2 regions of the Terribacillus saccharophilus genome follow, and region 1 is predicted to be linked to the other one. Evidence: predicted binding sites of a transcription regulator. Region 1 holds the regulator's gene; the other holds the start of a gene.
What was found. The regulator LexA, encoded in region 1, represses DNA repair genes until DNA is damaged. The targets are predictions, from matches to a motif close to CGAACATATGTTCG.

Region 1 (8,148 bases):
GTGCGGTGTTGTCATCAACTCCACACTTTCAGGGGACAGAATACGTGTACGACCAATCTCTCCGCTGTTCCGAATAATTTCTGTAAACTTGAGCATATCATTCACTGTCGATTTTAAAAATCCTGCTGCACGCATTGCTGGAGCGTCCCAAGGATTATTGGACCGGAATACAATTTCTTCGCCATCTTGCATTCGCATATCATATAAAACAGCTATATCTTCATAGTCATTCTTGTATTGAAAACCACTGTTATGCATACCAGCAGGCTCTAAAATATTTTCTCGCACATATTGTTCGTATGACATACCGCTTACCCGTTCAATTATTGCACCTAAAAGAGCATAGGCATCATTGGAATAACTGAATTCGGTTCCCGGCTCTCCTAGGAGAGTAAATTCTGTATTTGCGATAGAATTCATTAAATCTGCGTATGTATCAATTTCAGGAATCGCATCCAAAGGGCTATCTTGCTGCTGCTCTCCCCCGAATTTCGGATCCTTTTCCATGCTTCTCTTAACTGCACCTATTAATGTAAGTAATGGCGGCATACCCGATGTGTGCGTCAAAAAATGATGAATCGTCATTTGTTTTGTTTGCTCTTCATTCGGCGTCTTAAATTCAGGTAAAAATTTAATGACTGGATCTTTTACAGACAGTTTTCTTTTCTCTTGTAACTGAAGGATGCTAGTAGCTGTAAAGGCCTTTGTTATCGAGCCGACTCCAAAAACGGTATCTGCTGATAATGGAAGTTCGTCTTCCATGTCACGATGTCCAAACTCTTTTTCATAACACAATTCACCATCTTTAGCTAATCCAATCGCAAAACCAGGTACTTTGTATTTTTTCAAAATATCATCGCTATATTGTTCGAAATTATGTACTTTTGTTCCTTGTTTCATGGGTAAACCCTTCTCTCTTTATCTTGTCTTCAAGTTCATTTTAAGCATTTCAAGTTGATTTTCCATCAATCCTTAGAATGGAACTTTCTAAGACTTAAGACGGATATTAGTTACAAAGACTTTAGTATAAATGATCCAAGTCGTTTATAAGCATTATAAAACAACAAAAAACCACCCTCTCTACTTAAATTCTCAGCAGAAAAAGTGGTTCCTGGATTTTAATCACTTCTATCAGTAATCAAATCCCTTGTTTGCAATGCCAAATCGCCAACTTGAAACGTCAAAGCTATATAGAAATAATTGCTTATTTACCTTGTTGGTTATTCATTGCGCGCATCATTTGGTTGATTTTCTTTTGTGATGGTTTTTGACCCATTTGCATCATCATTGTACGAAGCATCTGTTCATTAATTGGCGGGTTCTTCTTAAGATAGTTCATCATGTACTTTCTGGCAATGAAAAATCCAAGTGCAACGCCGATAATCAATGCAGCCAGTGCTATAAGTACGACCCAGATCGGACTCATATTGGCTTCCTCCTTCAAAATATCTCTAATCTAGTATAGACAATCAAAAGGAAGAATACAATAGATGAACCCGTGATTGCAAGTCATTTTTTATGATAGGAGCAATCCAGCCGCAGTTGTTGGCTGCTGGCTCAATAATAAAAAAGGAAGAATCGAAGTGGCGGAGCTCTGAGAAGACCGTTTCTTCGGCAGTCGTCAAGGAATCGCAGACTACTCGAAGATAGTGCTGATCCGTCTCTATATGAACGCTATCATCCTGATAAAGAGCTTGCTGAAGTGGCGCTCCAGGAGAGAAATCATAGGTGATATAATCTAGCTGCTCCTGAACGTATACAGTATCCTCCACTTGACTGGAGAGGAAAAAACGATAGAGGATATCCGACTTATAAAAATAGCGGAAATAAATTTCGTGTTTTACCCAATAGACGAAGTATTCTTTCATAAGCTTGTCCCTCCTTCTCCTTTGAAAGAATAGTATACGTCAGGAACGATGCTTAATCCCTCGGAACGTGTTGCAAAGAGGCACGAAGTTGCGAAAGTTTACTCGAATTTTGTCATATAAGAAAAAGACCAGCCTTATTCCAAGGCTGGTCTTCACATTAATCCAAGATGGATTTTACTTTTTCAATAACATTCTCAACAGTAAAGCCGAATGCTTCAATCAATTTATCTCCGTTGCCAGAAGCACCGAAAGTATTAATACCGATTACTTTGCCTTCATCGCCAACATATCTTTCCCATCCAAGCGGAGAAGCCATTTCAATACCAACACGTTTCTTCACTGCAGGAGGCAAGACGCTATCTTTATAGGATTGCTCTTGAAGCTCGAAACGATCCCATGAAGGCATGCTGACGACAGAAGCCTCAATGTTTTGTTCCCTAAGCGCTTCTTGTGCGCGTACAGCCAACTGTACTTCTGAGCCAGTAGCAAGAAGCAAAACATCCGCAGTTTCCTTCTGAGCAGGACTTACAACGTAAGCACCCTTCTTCACGCCTTCATATGCAGCTTGCTGCGTAGATGGCAGTGTAGGAAGATCCTGACGCGTCAATACAAGTGCAGTTGGAACTTTTTCAGATTCAAGTGACAGTCTCCAAGCAGCTTGTGTTTCATTACCGTCTGCTGGGCGAACAACACTCAAACCTGGCATTGCACGAAGTGACGGAAGCTGTTCGATCGGCTCATGCGTTGGGCCATCTTCTCCGACTGCAATAGAATCATGTGTCAATACGTAAGTCACAGGTGTTCCCATTAGTGCAGACAAACGGATAGCCGGACGCAAGTAGTCACTGAATACGAAGAATGTACCACCGTACACTTTCAATCCGCCATGAAGTGCCATACCGTTTAATGCTGCACCCATTGCGAATTCGCGCACACCGAACCAGATATTGCGTCCGCTATAGTTCGCTTTAGAGAAGTTCTCTTCTTTTGCAAGCAATGTTTTATTCGAACCTGCAAGGTCAGCACTTCCGCCGAACAAGCTAGGCACAGCATCTGCGATTGCGTTCAATACTTTACCAGAAGCAGAACGAGTAGCAGTCTTATCTTTGCCCTCTTCATACGTTGGAAGCGTATCTGCCCATCCTTCTGGTAACTCTCCTTTAATTGCCGTAGATAATTCTTTAGCAAGTTCAGGGTGAGCTTCTTCGTACTTCGCAAATAGCTCATTCCAAGCATTTTCTGCTTCAGCACCGTTTTTAACGACCTTCTCTTCAAAATCAGCATAAACCTCATCTGGAACGTAGAAATCTTCATGTTTCCACTTGTAATATTCCTTCGTAAGTTTTACTTCATCCACACCTAGTGGTGAGCCATGAGAAGCACTTTTAGCTGATTTGTTCGGAGAACCGTATCCGATGACTGTTTTTACTTCAATCAAAGTTGGCTGAGTTGTATTTGCTTTCGCTTCTTTGATTGCTTCGCGAATTGCATCTACATTCTTACCTTCTTCGACACGGATAACTTGCCAGCCATAAGCTTTGAAGCGATCCTCTACGTTTTCAGAGAAGCTGTGGTGAAGATCACCATCAAGAGAAATATCATTGGAATCGTACAACACGATTAGCTTGTCCAAGCCAAGATGACCTGCAAGTGAAGCTGTTTCATGTGAAATACCTTCCATTAAGTCACCATCACCACAAATTGCGTATGTGTAATGGTCTACGACAGGGAAGTCCTCTTTATTATACTTCGCCGCAAGATGTGCCTCTGCCATCGCCATACCGGTAGCCATCGCGATACCTTGTCCAAGTGGACCAGTTGTCGCTTCGACACCATCCGTATGATGGACTTCCGGATGTCCTGGTGTACGGGAACCGTATTGACGGAAGGATTTTAAATCATCGATGGATACTTTGTATCCTGACAAATGTAAAAGGGAATACAATAGCATGGAACCATGTCCAGCAGACAATACGAAACGATCCCTGTTAAACCAGTGGGAATTCTTCGGATTGTGAGCCATGAAATCGGTGAAAAGCGTATAAGCCATCGGCGCTGCACCCATCGGCATACCTGGGTGGCCGGAATTCGCTGCTTCGATTGCATCGATTGATAACGTACGAATTGTATTAATGGAAAGCAATTCTGTAGTCTGAACCATGTAAACATCCCTTTCATCTAACAAATTATGTACTCTTGTTCATCCTATACAAAAATCCTCAGATTAACAAGGATTTATATATAGAAAAAGAAGGGAAAGGCTGTGCATAGAGCCAGCCGTCCCTTCTTATTTCTCATCACGTAATTGTTTTACTTTTTCTGGTGTAACGTCATTGCCTTCACGATCCATAACCGTCATCGACTTGAACTGGTTCTTGAATGAAGAACGTACATTTCCCAGATATTCCTGTCTTAGTTCTTTTTGCTCTTTCTGTTCGCTAAGGCTGAGTCCTTCTGCCTTGGCTTTATTTGCTAACGCATTTAGGCGTGCTAATTTATCTTTAGTTAACATGTGTATATGCTCCTTTAAGCATTAGAGTTAATATACCTATGTTACCCGCTAGCGTCTTCCGATTCAAGCGAAAGATACTCCTGGTACCTTCTATGTACGGTCGCCTTTGATACATTAAAGCCCATACCGCGCAGAACAGAGCTGATTTCTTGGAAAGTAAGCTTGTTGTTTCGCAGCCTGATTACTTCTTGAATCGGAAAGTCAATCCGCTCTCTGCCAGGTGCAGCCTGCTGGTTGCTCAAATTCTTACTTGGATCATATCCGGCCTCAATTGCCCTTCTCATACCTCGTTTAATTTTCATATTATGAATCTTCCGCTGATACTCCTCGACAATACCAACGATCTGGAGCACCATACCATCTGATTCTGAAAGCTGGAATTCACCGTGCTGGCTTAACGTATACACCTTGACCTCCAGCTTCTGAAGATGATGGAACAAGGCGATCTTCGTATTGCCTCTTCCTAGCCTCGTCTCATCCTGAATGAGAAGACAATCTGCTTCATGTGCTGTAAATATATCCAGCATGCGAAAAATTCCCGGACGTTCGATCTCATAACCGCTCTGTTTCTCTTCGATGATATCGATAACCTCTATGTTGGAGGACGCAGCAAGACTGATAAGCTCTTCGCGCTGACGCTCAATCGAGCTTGCTTGCTCGTCCTTTTCTGTACTTACTCTGCAATAGATGACTGCTTTCATTGATGTACCCTCTCACTTCGACTAATTAGACGCTCATTATAAGTGTAAAGTATAGGAAGAAAAGCGTGAAGCCGAAAAGCACATAATAGAATAGATCTGATTTTGCTAGTTTTTTGAACATGGTAGACCCCTCCGTTTTCAAGAACGTGCGTTCTCTTTGTTAATTCCATTATATACGAACATAGGTTCTAGTCAAGGCTTTTTTTCGAACGGATGTTTGTATATTGCAATCTATCATGGTATACTGTATGTAATAAAAATATATGCACGGGGTGTTCGATACATGATAAAACTATCGAAAAGACAGGAAGCGATTCTAGCATACATAAAGGAGCAGGTACTCGATAAAGGCTACCCGCCATCCGTTAGAGAAATTGGCGAAGCAGTTGGCTTGGCTTCAAGTTCTACAGTTCATGGCCATCTTTCCCGCTTAGAGAAAAAAGGCCTTATCCGACGTGACCCTACAAAGCCGCGCGCTATCGAGGTATTATCATTAGATAGTGAAGAACAAACAGATATTCCTCGCGGCGAGGCAAACTACGCTCCGGTAATCGGGAAAGTAACAGCTGGTATTCCAATTACAGCAGTGGAGAATATAGAAGAATATGTCCCTGTACCTAGCCATCTAGTAGGACCGGATGATAATATCTTTGTTTTGGTTATTGTTGGTGAGAGTATGATAGAAGCTGGTATTTTAGATGGAGACATGGTCATCGTCAAACAGCAGCAAACTGCTCAAAATGGAGAGATTGTTGTTGCGATGACAGAGGACAATGAAGCAACAGTGAAACGCTTCTTCAAGGAAGAAAACCAGATCCGACTGCAGCCAGAAAACAGTACGATGGATCCTATTATTTTGGATAATGTTAGCATTCTTGGTAAAGTAATCGGCTTATATCGCTCCATTCAATAAAAAAATCGGCTCCGGCCGGTTTTTTTATTTTTTTCATAGAATTTACATACTTTTAGCCTTCTTTCGACATATTTTTTGGGTATATTAGATTATGATATTACCAAAAGCTAGAAAGCGGGTGGTGTTGTGAAGCTGTTGTATAAGCTCTTCTGCAAGTTGCGAGGCCGTCATAAGATTGATAGTGTTACTGATTCGTGTAAATGCGGATATACAAGAAGCCACCGCAGAGAACAACACAGTATGGACGATTATTATCTTAAAGAACGCTAAAAACGGTATAAATAAGGAGCTTGCCTACATGGCAAGCTCCTCTTTTGTGTTTTCGTCATTCAGTTATAGAAGAAAGCTAGATATTAGTTTGTTTCTTGTATCTTTCTGCCAAAGTGATACTTCCTCCACTCTCCATAGAAATGAGTAACAGCCGTGCGGAATGCTGCATAAATCGGAACAATGAGTAACAAACCGATAAAACCAGCAATATTACCAGCAGCCAACAATAGTGAAATGACGGTAAGCGGATGCAGTTTCAATACTTTCCCCATCACATTAGGTGAAATAAAGGAACTTTCGATTTGTTGAGCTATGAACATGACTACTGCTGCCCATACAGCAAGCATAGGGTCCTGGAAGAATGCAACCAGCACAGCAGGAGCAGCGGCAAGATACGGCCCAAGGAAAGGAATGAAGTTTAACAGTAAACCGATTAAAGCAAAGATTAAGGAGTATTCCAATCCTATAATCAGATATCCTATATATAATAACGCTCCGACACAGCAACTTACGATAAACTGGCCTTGAATAAAGCTAGACAAAGTATGATCTAGTTTTCGCAATAATTCTTTTAAGCTCTCGGACTTATGTCCTGTAAAAAACTTTGTTAAAAATGGCTTTAGTTTATCTCCATCTTTTAGCATGAAGAATAAAAAGAACGGTATAAGGATCAGACCTACTGTGAAGCTGACTAAACCTGAAAGAAAACTAGTGAGATAGCTTAACGCTTGTTCTGTATAGTTTTCTAAATTATTGGAGAAATTCTGCACTGCACTGTTTATCTGATCTGGAACGGCTGAATAATTATCCTCCACGTTCTCTACGAGAGATTCAGCATGCTCCACTATAACAGGAACTTGTTCGGACAGTGCAGCTATCTGATCCTGTGCTATCGGTGCAATAAAACGAAATCCTAGATATCCAATTCCGATAATCAACAGAAATAAAATTAGAATTGCCGACCACCTCGGCAGCTTTAGCCGTTCCAGTAATTTAACCAACGGCCTAGTGATGTAAAACAAAAAGCCCGCTGCAATAAGCGGAAATGCTATTGCTTTTACAAATTCATATAACGGGGTGAAGATATAATTTACCTTCCCTAACAGCAGTATGATTGTCAAAATCAGTACCGCTGCTGTCAAACTCTGAAACCATCGTTTTTGCAGCATATTATGTACCATCCCTTGAATAGAAGTTCTATTCCATTTCCCTGCGTATTACTCAAAAAAACATATCTTTCGTAAGCATTTGTTAAGGAACAGAGTTTGGATATTCACGAGATACATTCGATGCAACGATAAAAAAGAAGGTTTCTGTAGTTTATTTTTTTCTTGTATGTCTGAAGTCTATATTGCTATAAACAATAAGAAGCCTGCCTAGACGGCAAGCTCCTCCTGTATGCTTTTATGTTGTTTCATTGCTAAATTAAGGGCATCGAGAAGAATACCCGGCGTCGCTTTCTCGTATGTCTCCCCTAACAGTTGCTTGGCTCCCGCTAGAATCCGCTGATTACCCATCAAAGCTAACAATTCATGTCCTTTTACTAAAATATCGTCAACGAAAACATCTCTGTAATCTTTAGAGTTTGTTACCACACCTGAAATGAACCCTTCTTGCAGAAGAACCTCCGCATGATGCACGACATCGTATGGTGTACACGTTCCGACAGCACATCGGTACTCTCTTGCTTTCGTTCCTTGGAGTTGGTCTGCTTCTAACTGTTCCAGTATTTCATGAAATAATGTAACGCGTAGTTTTGGCATTTGATCTCCTCCTTAATATAGTTCTATTATTTCACATATCAGCTTTTAATTTCTTGAAAAGTTTGTACATTATTTCACAAATAAGTGACAAGTTAGAGAACTGAATTAAATACAGCAATCC
Region 2 (8,148 bases), 470 kb from region 1:
TGCTATTCAGTACATCTTCATCCTTCATATCTTTTATTGCACGATATTTATTACCAGCAAGTGATGCGTCGAATTGGCACACTGCCTTGAAATCACAAAACGTACAAGCACTTCTATCATGATGGCGATATGGATTCAAATGCACACCGCCATTCGTTATATCCAGGCCGGCTTGCTCCATTAAGAATCTAGTATGCTGCTGCAAAGCGTGGAAAGTGTCTTGATCAGCCGTCTGGGAACCAGCGCGGAATGCACCATCTTTTTTCAGACCAGCCGGAATGATCTTGCTCATACCTGATTCCAGTGATGTATCCATCATCCGGGCAACAGATTCGTTTTCCAGCAACATGCCTTGCATCTTGAATTTCTTGAAAATCTCGTCCTCTATATCCACCTGTGATCTGCTCGATTGCGAAATGAGCGGATTATGCACATGGAAGTATAATACACCAGCTGGGGTCGCTTGCAGGCCTAGCCACTGCTCCGAATGAGACAGAACAACATCCAAGTAAGCGAGCATCTGAAGCGCGAGACCATAGTAGACTTCTGTCAGGTTCAGCGCTTTGCTGCTGGATTTATAATCGATGATACGAAGAAACAGATCTTCTTGATCGATTGCTTTATCGACGCGGTCAATTCGTCCTCTTAGCTGGACATCATAGCCATTTGGCAGCGTGATCTCAATTGGCGGCAGTGTCTGGTTTTCCCCGAAGTCAAGCTCAAGCCCGACTGGAGAGAACTTACTTTGCCGCGCCTGTTCACTTAGCGTGTAGGCAGCACGCGCGATAATTTCCTGAAGCTTTTGCTGGATATACTTGAACCGATTGGAGCTGTGGAGAATTTGATTCTGCAATACAGGCGCGAGGTTGCCCATCGCTCGTTTTGCGTATCCTGTTGCATCTTCCCGGTTAAGCTGCGCATAATTCCGCCCATCGAGCTGAACCCAATCTGTGATCTGCTTCAATGCTTCATGGAAAAGCTGCCCGATATCCGGGGCATCCAGCTTATAAGTCCGCCTGTTTTCCAACCCAAGACTGTACTTGGCAAAATGCTGATAAGAACAGCGATAGTAGGTTTCCAAGCGTGATACACTTGCCTTCACCTTTTTAGGGAAAAGCTGCTCTTTTGTCTCTTCCGCCAAATCCTCTGTTTCGTTTCGATAGAAGAGGCTTTGCAGTATTCTGCCTGTCAGCTCATGCTCGCTCTCATGGCTGATGAACCAGTTCAGTACGCTATCCCAGACAGGATGCACTGGATAACCACGCATTTTGCGGGCAAGCTGCGTCGTAAGAGCCGAACGACTTTGATCGATAGTAGCAACAAAACGAGCCGTATCCAAGCTGTCCTCTGGATCCTGAAGCATACGCTCGTCACAGCACCAGTCGAATAAATCTTTCATGCGCTGCACGAGTGAAGAAGCCATCTTCGCTTTTCCTTCCTGGTCACTGATGGGATAGCTTACCCAAAGCCGTTCACTTGCAGCCGTGAATGCAAGATACATATAAAAGCTCTCATCCAGCAGCTGACGTTTGCTTCCAGCCGCAAGCTGTAAACCGTATACAGCCAGTACTTCCCGGTCTTCCTCGCTGATGAGTCCATCAGGCTTCGGCTTCATCGGCCATACCCCTTCGTTGACTCCAAGCAGGAAGGCACATTTCAACCCACTTACCTTACTATGGTCTATTGTGCCGACAATCACTTGATCCAAACTAGGAGGGATATGGGCAAATTCAAGTGATTCAAAACCCGTCTCCATCGTATGGCGGAAAACTTGAAGGGAAACGCGTTCATCCCCAACAATCTCCACTGCTTCATCCAACAGTTGAAGTACACTATCCCATACTTGGTCCTGCTCTCTTGCTCTTTCCAGCTCACCGCGATCGTCGAAGATAACTTGCATTTCCTCAAGGCGCTGCGGTACTTGCAGCTGTTCCAGCCAGTTGTATACAGCAATCGATCGCTCACGGAATGTCTTACCTTCCCGCAGCTTCCGATCAAATTTCTTCATCGCCTCTGCTACCTGACGGCGATAATGATTGATCCGTTTCTGGGTTTCCAGTTCCTTGTCAGTTTGCCGTGTTGTATCAAATCCACGGAATCGCTGGAAAATCCAGTCTTCTTTCTGCAGCCAGCGATCCCTGGAACGTATACCATATTCAAGACAATAGTTCTCTAATTCATCAATCGCTTCCTCTGTTAGTGGATAAACGTCATCAGACGATGGAATCAAACCTGTTTTTAGTACGCGGAAAACAGCTTCATATCGCCAATTCCCATCAACAACTTCCATTCCTGAACGAATCAGTTCCAGCAGCGGGTGATGGATCATCGGCTTTTTCTGATCAATGAAAACAGGTATATGATAATCCGCAAATACTGTTTCGATTAGCTCATGGTATACATCCGCCTGTCTGAGCAGTATCGCAATATCTTGATAACGATAGCCTTTTTCCCGTACGAGTGTGACTATCTCCTGCGCTGCACCTTCGACCTCCGCTCTTGGGTGGACTGCCTGTGCCAAGGTGATTGGTACTTCCTGCTTTAACGTTGGAGCTGGACGTGTTTCCAAATGCTTCTCTAAATGAAGGAAAGCTGGGTTATGCCCAAAGCGCCCATCTGCAGGATCGAGCTGCTCGATCGAAGTGATCGGCACATTCCTTTCCTGCGCCGTCTGTTTGATCTGAAGGAATGTATCATGTGTGCGCGCAAATAAATCCAGCTCGTCTACATCGTGGCGATTCGCTCCATCCAATGTAAGTGTCACTGTCACTTGCTCTGCTTCTGTCATCAGTGCACCAATCACCTCTAGCTCCTGCGGCGTAAACTGGTGAAACCCGTCCAGGTAAATCTCCGAACCTTTTATAGAACGCGACAATGGTATTTTAGACGCAAGCAAATGCAGCTGATCCTCGCTGTCGATATACTTATCCCGTAAAAGCGCGGTCAAACGATCATAAATATAGCTGATATCTTCCAGCTTATCCCGTAGTGTAACCTCAGGGGAATGCTGCTGTTGAAACTGCTTCATTTCCCGGATTTGAGCATGAAGAAGTTCCGGCGTAACACGATAGCGCTTCAGCTCTGTGATCATGCTTTCCAGCTGCCCCATAAAGCCGTTCTTCTCAATTGCTTTCTGGAAGACATTCCAGTCAGATTTACGTTCCTCGGTAATCTTCCGGAGCATCATCTGAACACCTGTCGAGGTAATGAACTGCTTAGTCGCACCGCCTGTCTCCTGCAGGATATACCAAGCCAGCCGTGACAGACTGTATACCTGTGCACGGATGCTTCCTTCTACACCGGTTTGCCTGATCAGCGCCTGCTCCTGCTGAAAGGTCATCTGGTCCGGAACCAGATAAAATATATTCGATCCCATTGGATCACTTTTTAATTTAGCTGCAATCTCATCGAGACATGCACGGCTTTTTCCTGCTCCAGACCGGCCGATGATAAAACGTACACCCATTCTAAGCTCCACTCCTGTCTTCCAAACTAGTAATCTTATTCTATCATGTTCAGCGGTTTATGGGAAAACAGATGCGCACGTTTGTTCGCTTGTATATATTGGAAAAGCTCCTTATCAAAGATAAGGAGCTAAATGCTAAGTCCAGATGCAGACATTGGCCAGAAATGGGCATCCACCTTCCCAACAACTTGTTCGATCGGGATGAAGCCAAATGAGCGGCTATCAAGGCTGTCCCTTCGATTATCACCCATTACGAACAGCATTCCTTCGGGCACTGTCGTTCGCCCGGTGACGTCTTCCAACGTGAAATCATACGTCAGCTGACCATCGACATCATCTTTATACGTTTCCAGATAATGCTCAGGTCTGTATTCACCGTTTACAAACAGTCTGTCATTGCTAACTTCCACTGTATCCCCTGGCATTCCAATAATCCGCTTCACATAATCCTCATCTTTTGTTGCGTGAAAGACGATGACATCGAAACGCTGGATACTATCTGCGTCGTTCATGAACTTGTTCACCATCAGGAAGTTACCGTCCTGTAAGGTCGGCTCCATTGACTCCCCTTCCACTCGATAATCTGCAAAGATTAATTCTCTGGAAAAGAAGATCAAAAGCACGATGCCGGCAAACAGGAAGAAAAACTTCCAATGTTTTTTCTTTTTCATGTGCTTTCCTCCGGTGTAAGTGTTTGCAACACTTTACCCCGGCTTGAATAGCTTTAATCCTTATGTGATTGCTCCTGCTTGCCGTTTTTCTTCTTCAATCTTCCTTCTACGTATTTACCTACCATCCAGAACAAGATGATCGCAACAGCTACGACAACCGTCTTGATCGGGTTCTCCGCAAAGGAAGTCAGACTGTCACCGACGTAAGCAATTGAGAAAATCATCAGCGCTTTACCAAGAAATACCGCTAAAGCGAATTGCTGCACACTGATTCTCGATAATCCTGCGACTACATTGATGATAGCCGAGGGCGAAAATGGAAAGCATAAAAGAATGAATAACGGACCAAATCCATGACGATCCAGCCATTCTGTTATTCGATTTACTTGTTTATTATGTCGCAGCCAATTGATTACACGTGTATGTTGATAACGGCGTATCAGCCAGAAGACGGTGATCGCTCCAAGTGACGTACCGATCCACGAATATAGGAAGCCCCATAACAGACCGTAAGCTACAGTGTTCGTTAGTACGAAGACAACAAGCGGCAGAAATGGCAGGAAAGCTTCCAAAAAAGGTAGCCCAATGCCGGGTATAGGACCCAGATTCTCATATCGATCAAGCAGGGACTTCGCATAATCGTCCCATGTTCCATTGCGGAACATTTCCATCAAATCGTTCCATCCAAAACCTAAGACCATCTAACCATTCTCCTATTCCCAGCAAAAACATCTTTTTACTATTCTAAACGAAAAGCCCAAGCATGCAAAGTCTGACAGGATTATCCCTTCTTTTCCTGCATTTGGTTAGTCATTTGAAAATTACCTGTACTATCCTGTTTTCACTTTGCATAGCATAGGGTATAATGGAACACATGTTCGTATTTAGGAGGAAAGGCATATGCGTTGTCTTAGTGAGTCGGAATATAAGCTGGGATCCCGCTTCCTGTTTCTGTCAATGGCCATTGTTGTCCTGCAGCAGGATATCCGGATTGTAGAAGAAGGAAAGCATAAGATAAAAGCGCATCTGTTACATACATTACAATCGATGGAGAAAACTGCATTGGAGGAGCGCCGTCAGCTGCGTATTCAATTGCGTCAGCGTAATATGCAGATTGTGACAGCGGAGAAAAACGACGCCTTCACCACCTTCCTGTTCATCACAAAGGAATGTGAGGAAAAGCGTAACTATTTTAATCCGGCAATACGGAAGAAAGTCGAGGCTATCCTGATGGAGCTTACACAAAAGGCTCCGCAATCTGGTCCCCGCCATACTTCCACAAATGCCTGATCCGCTTATCCAGCAGAAATCGGTATTGCGCAGTACGCTGGACCTGGTTCATCATGGATCCATAAGAAACATCAAGGATGAGTGTATGGCCATTCTTAAATGTGAGGGTTGTTCGCTGATGCGGGGCGGCTTCTATCCGCTTGATGTGGGAATGAGAGATCCAGGAGCATGCATGGGAGAGTGGTGAAGAGGTGGGAAAGAAATACATACCGCTGACAGGGTCTATCGATATCGGGGCCTTATGAGTGATTCCACATATATCTTTCACACCTGCCTGCCTTCCTTTTAAGCTACTTCCATAGAACTTGCAGGCCAAATCGATGAATCTGCTCGGAGGGGTGCGAAAAGTAAAACTATCTTCAGTCTCGATTACTTCACAACCTGCTTGACCATTGTCGAGGAGCTTTGGCAGTACAGCCATTGTAAGCGGCGTAAGTTCTGCCATGGTTGGATTTTGTTCTATCTGCTGCATCCTGAAACATCCTTTCTGATGCAGGAAAAGAGGGATTGATTCTACAATAGCAAAATTTCAGGCGTGAAAACAGGAGAATACCCTTTTCTTAATAGAATCCTTACAAAAAACAGGTAGAGCTAATGTCTCTACCTGTTTTCCTGATAAGATTCTATTGTTTTGATACGCTCCTGGTTGGATGGATGTGTGGAGCGGAGCCATTGGAATAGCGGCCAAGGGTTTGGATCGCCTTTAGAAACCTGCTGCATATTCTGAAACATATGAATGCCTGCTTCTGTATCAGGTGCATGCTCCAGCGCATAAGCATCCGCCTGCCGCTCCATTTCTCGGGAAACATAAAGGGAAACAGGCTCGCTCGCAAATTGCAAAGAGCTAAGGATAAGCAGGAAGAGTGGCACTGCTCTCAGCTGATGAGCACTTATCTGTTTTTCAGCCAAAAATTTATCTGATAGTTTTTTGGTTACCCAAAGGAGGACAAAGCCTAGTAAAAGAAAACCAGCTGTCCCCCAATACACATGATGCAGCACATAATGACCGATTTCATGGGCGACGATGAACAAAACCTCATCTTGGGCCAAGCCGTCGACAGTCGTATCATAGAGTACTACACGAGCACTGCCGAACAGTCCCGTGACATATGCATTATACGTAACCGTTTTGGCGCTTTTATCCACTTCCAGCAGTGTTGCATCAGGAATTCCTGCCTCACTAGTCAGCTGCTCTATTTCCGTACGCAATTCGCCATCAGGAAGGTGATAGAAATCTTCATACAATGGATCAATCCACATCGGCTGGACATAGACGACGAAAATCGCACTAGGCACAAGCAAGAACCACAAAATGATCCACCAGTTTTTACGGAATCGTTTCATCAGTAACTCTGATACGAAAACGACAGCTGTGACAGCCAAATAAAAGAGAAATAAGCTAAGCACGTATTCTCCTGCCCAATCCCCGAAATTCTGGACACTGATTTGCGCTTGACGCGCATTCCAATAACCCGCCAACCGGAATGGAAGCTGAACAATACCGTATACGCTAGTCAATAAAACCATATAGCCGGCAGTTGCGAAGAATTTAGGCAGTCGTTTTTCCATGCTAGCAGCTATTTTCTGCAGCTTATCGTTCTTCCAAACAACATAAAGAAATAGCGGCAATAACGGCAGTCTGGAAAAGTAGACTGCATGACCGATACTTGCGTATGTACTTACATCCACATTCCACTCTGTATAGACGAATGGAAAGAAAATCCATATTGCTAAAAGATAGATCATATAAGCAAGAAGTACCCGTCTCATCCGATTCCTCCTGTAAAAAAGAGACGGCCCGAAGGTCGTCTCATAGATGATTAGTACATAAGATCAATAAAGTCATCTTTCTCGATCTTACCTAAGTAATGGCTCACATTTACATCCGCTAGCGCTTGCTGAATCGACTCGCGCTCATAACGGACACCTTTCAGTTTTTCCTCAAGCTCCCCGACTTCACCGACACCAAAGTAATCACCGAAGACACGGATCTGCTCAATGATACCACTCTTCACATCCAGACGAACATCAACATTCCCTGATGGGAATTTATGCGTCTGCTGAATATTGAAGCTCGGCGATTTACCGTAGTTCCATTCCCATTTCTGATAGCGTTCTTCACTGATTTTATGGATGGCTTTCCAATCCTCTTCTGTCAGTTTGTAACGTGGTACATCCTTCGTATCCTTCACATCGAAAATATAACGAAGCAAAATTTCCTTGAATTCATCCATTGGAATTTTGTTATCCATAAATTCAGAGATATTCGCTACACGGCTGCGAATAGATTTGATCCCTTTGGATTCGATTTTCTCTTTCTTCACCTTCAAAGCTGACACTACGTGTTCAATCTCTGAATCGTACATTAATGTACCATGACTGAACATTAAGCCACGTGTGGAGAATTGCGCATTTCCGGAAATCTTGCGTTCACCAACAAGCAAGTCATTCCGTCCTTTCAATTCTGCTGGTACACCGAGCTTGTTCAATGCATCTGTAACCGGCTTAGTGAATTTAGCAAAATCCTGGAAACTGTTACCGTCGTCCTGTGTGATAAAGCTGAAATTCAAATTCCCCATATCATGGTATACGGCTCCGCCTCCGGATAAACGGCGTACGACCTTAATGCCATTATCGTCTACGTACTTCGTATTGATTTCTTCAATCGTGTTCTGATTCCGGCCGATGATGATGGATGGTTCATTGATATAGAAAAGCAAA

Region 2: the regulator LexA is predicted to act here: its motif matches at 3,541-3,554, upstream of addB (helicase-exonuclease AddAB subunit AddB).

What each region holds. Positions count from the first base shown of each region.
Region 1 is NZ_CP008876.1:1,394,836-1,402,983, reverse strand. Features, by position in the region: gene GZ22_RS07100 (serine hydrolase domain-containing protein) at 1-900, opposite strand, end outside; gene GZ22_RS07095 (YneF family protein) at 1,205-1,426, opposite strand; gene sirA (sporulation inhibitor of replication protein SirA) at 1,470-1,868, opposite strand; gene tkt (transketolase) at 2,026-4,029, opposite strand; gene GZ22_RS07080 (DUF896 domain-containing protein) at 4,156-4,380, opposite strand; gene GZ22_RS07075 (YneB family resolvase-like protein) at 4,422-5,081, opposite strand; gene lexA (transcriptional repressor LexA) at 5,365-5,994, shown strand; gene GZ22_RS07065 (AI-2E family transporter) at 6,348-7,433, opposite strand; gene GZ22_RS07060 (hypothetical protein) at 7,641-8,027, opposite strand.
Region 2 is NZ_CP008876.1:924,584-932,731, reverse strand. Features, by position in the region: gene addB (helicase-exonuclease AddAB subunit AddB) at 1-3,466, opposite strand, end outside; gene lepB (signal peptidase I) at 3,595-4,137, opposite strand; gene GZ22_RS04785 (TVP38/TMEM64 family protein) at 4,191-4,838, opposite strand; gene GZ22_RS04780 (YhjD family protein) at 5,038-5,427, shown strand; gene GZ22_RS04775 (competence protein ComK) at 5,375-5,899, opposite strand; gene GZ22_RS04770 (M48 family metalloprotease) at 6,028-7,197, opposite strand; gene lplA (lipoate--protein ligase) at 7,248-8,148, opposite strand, start outside.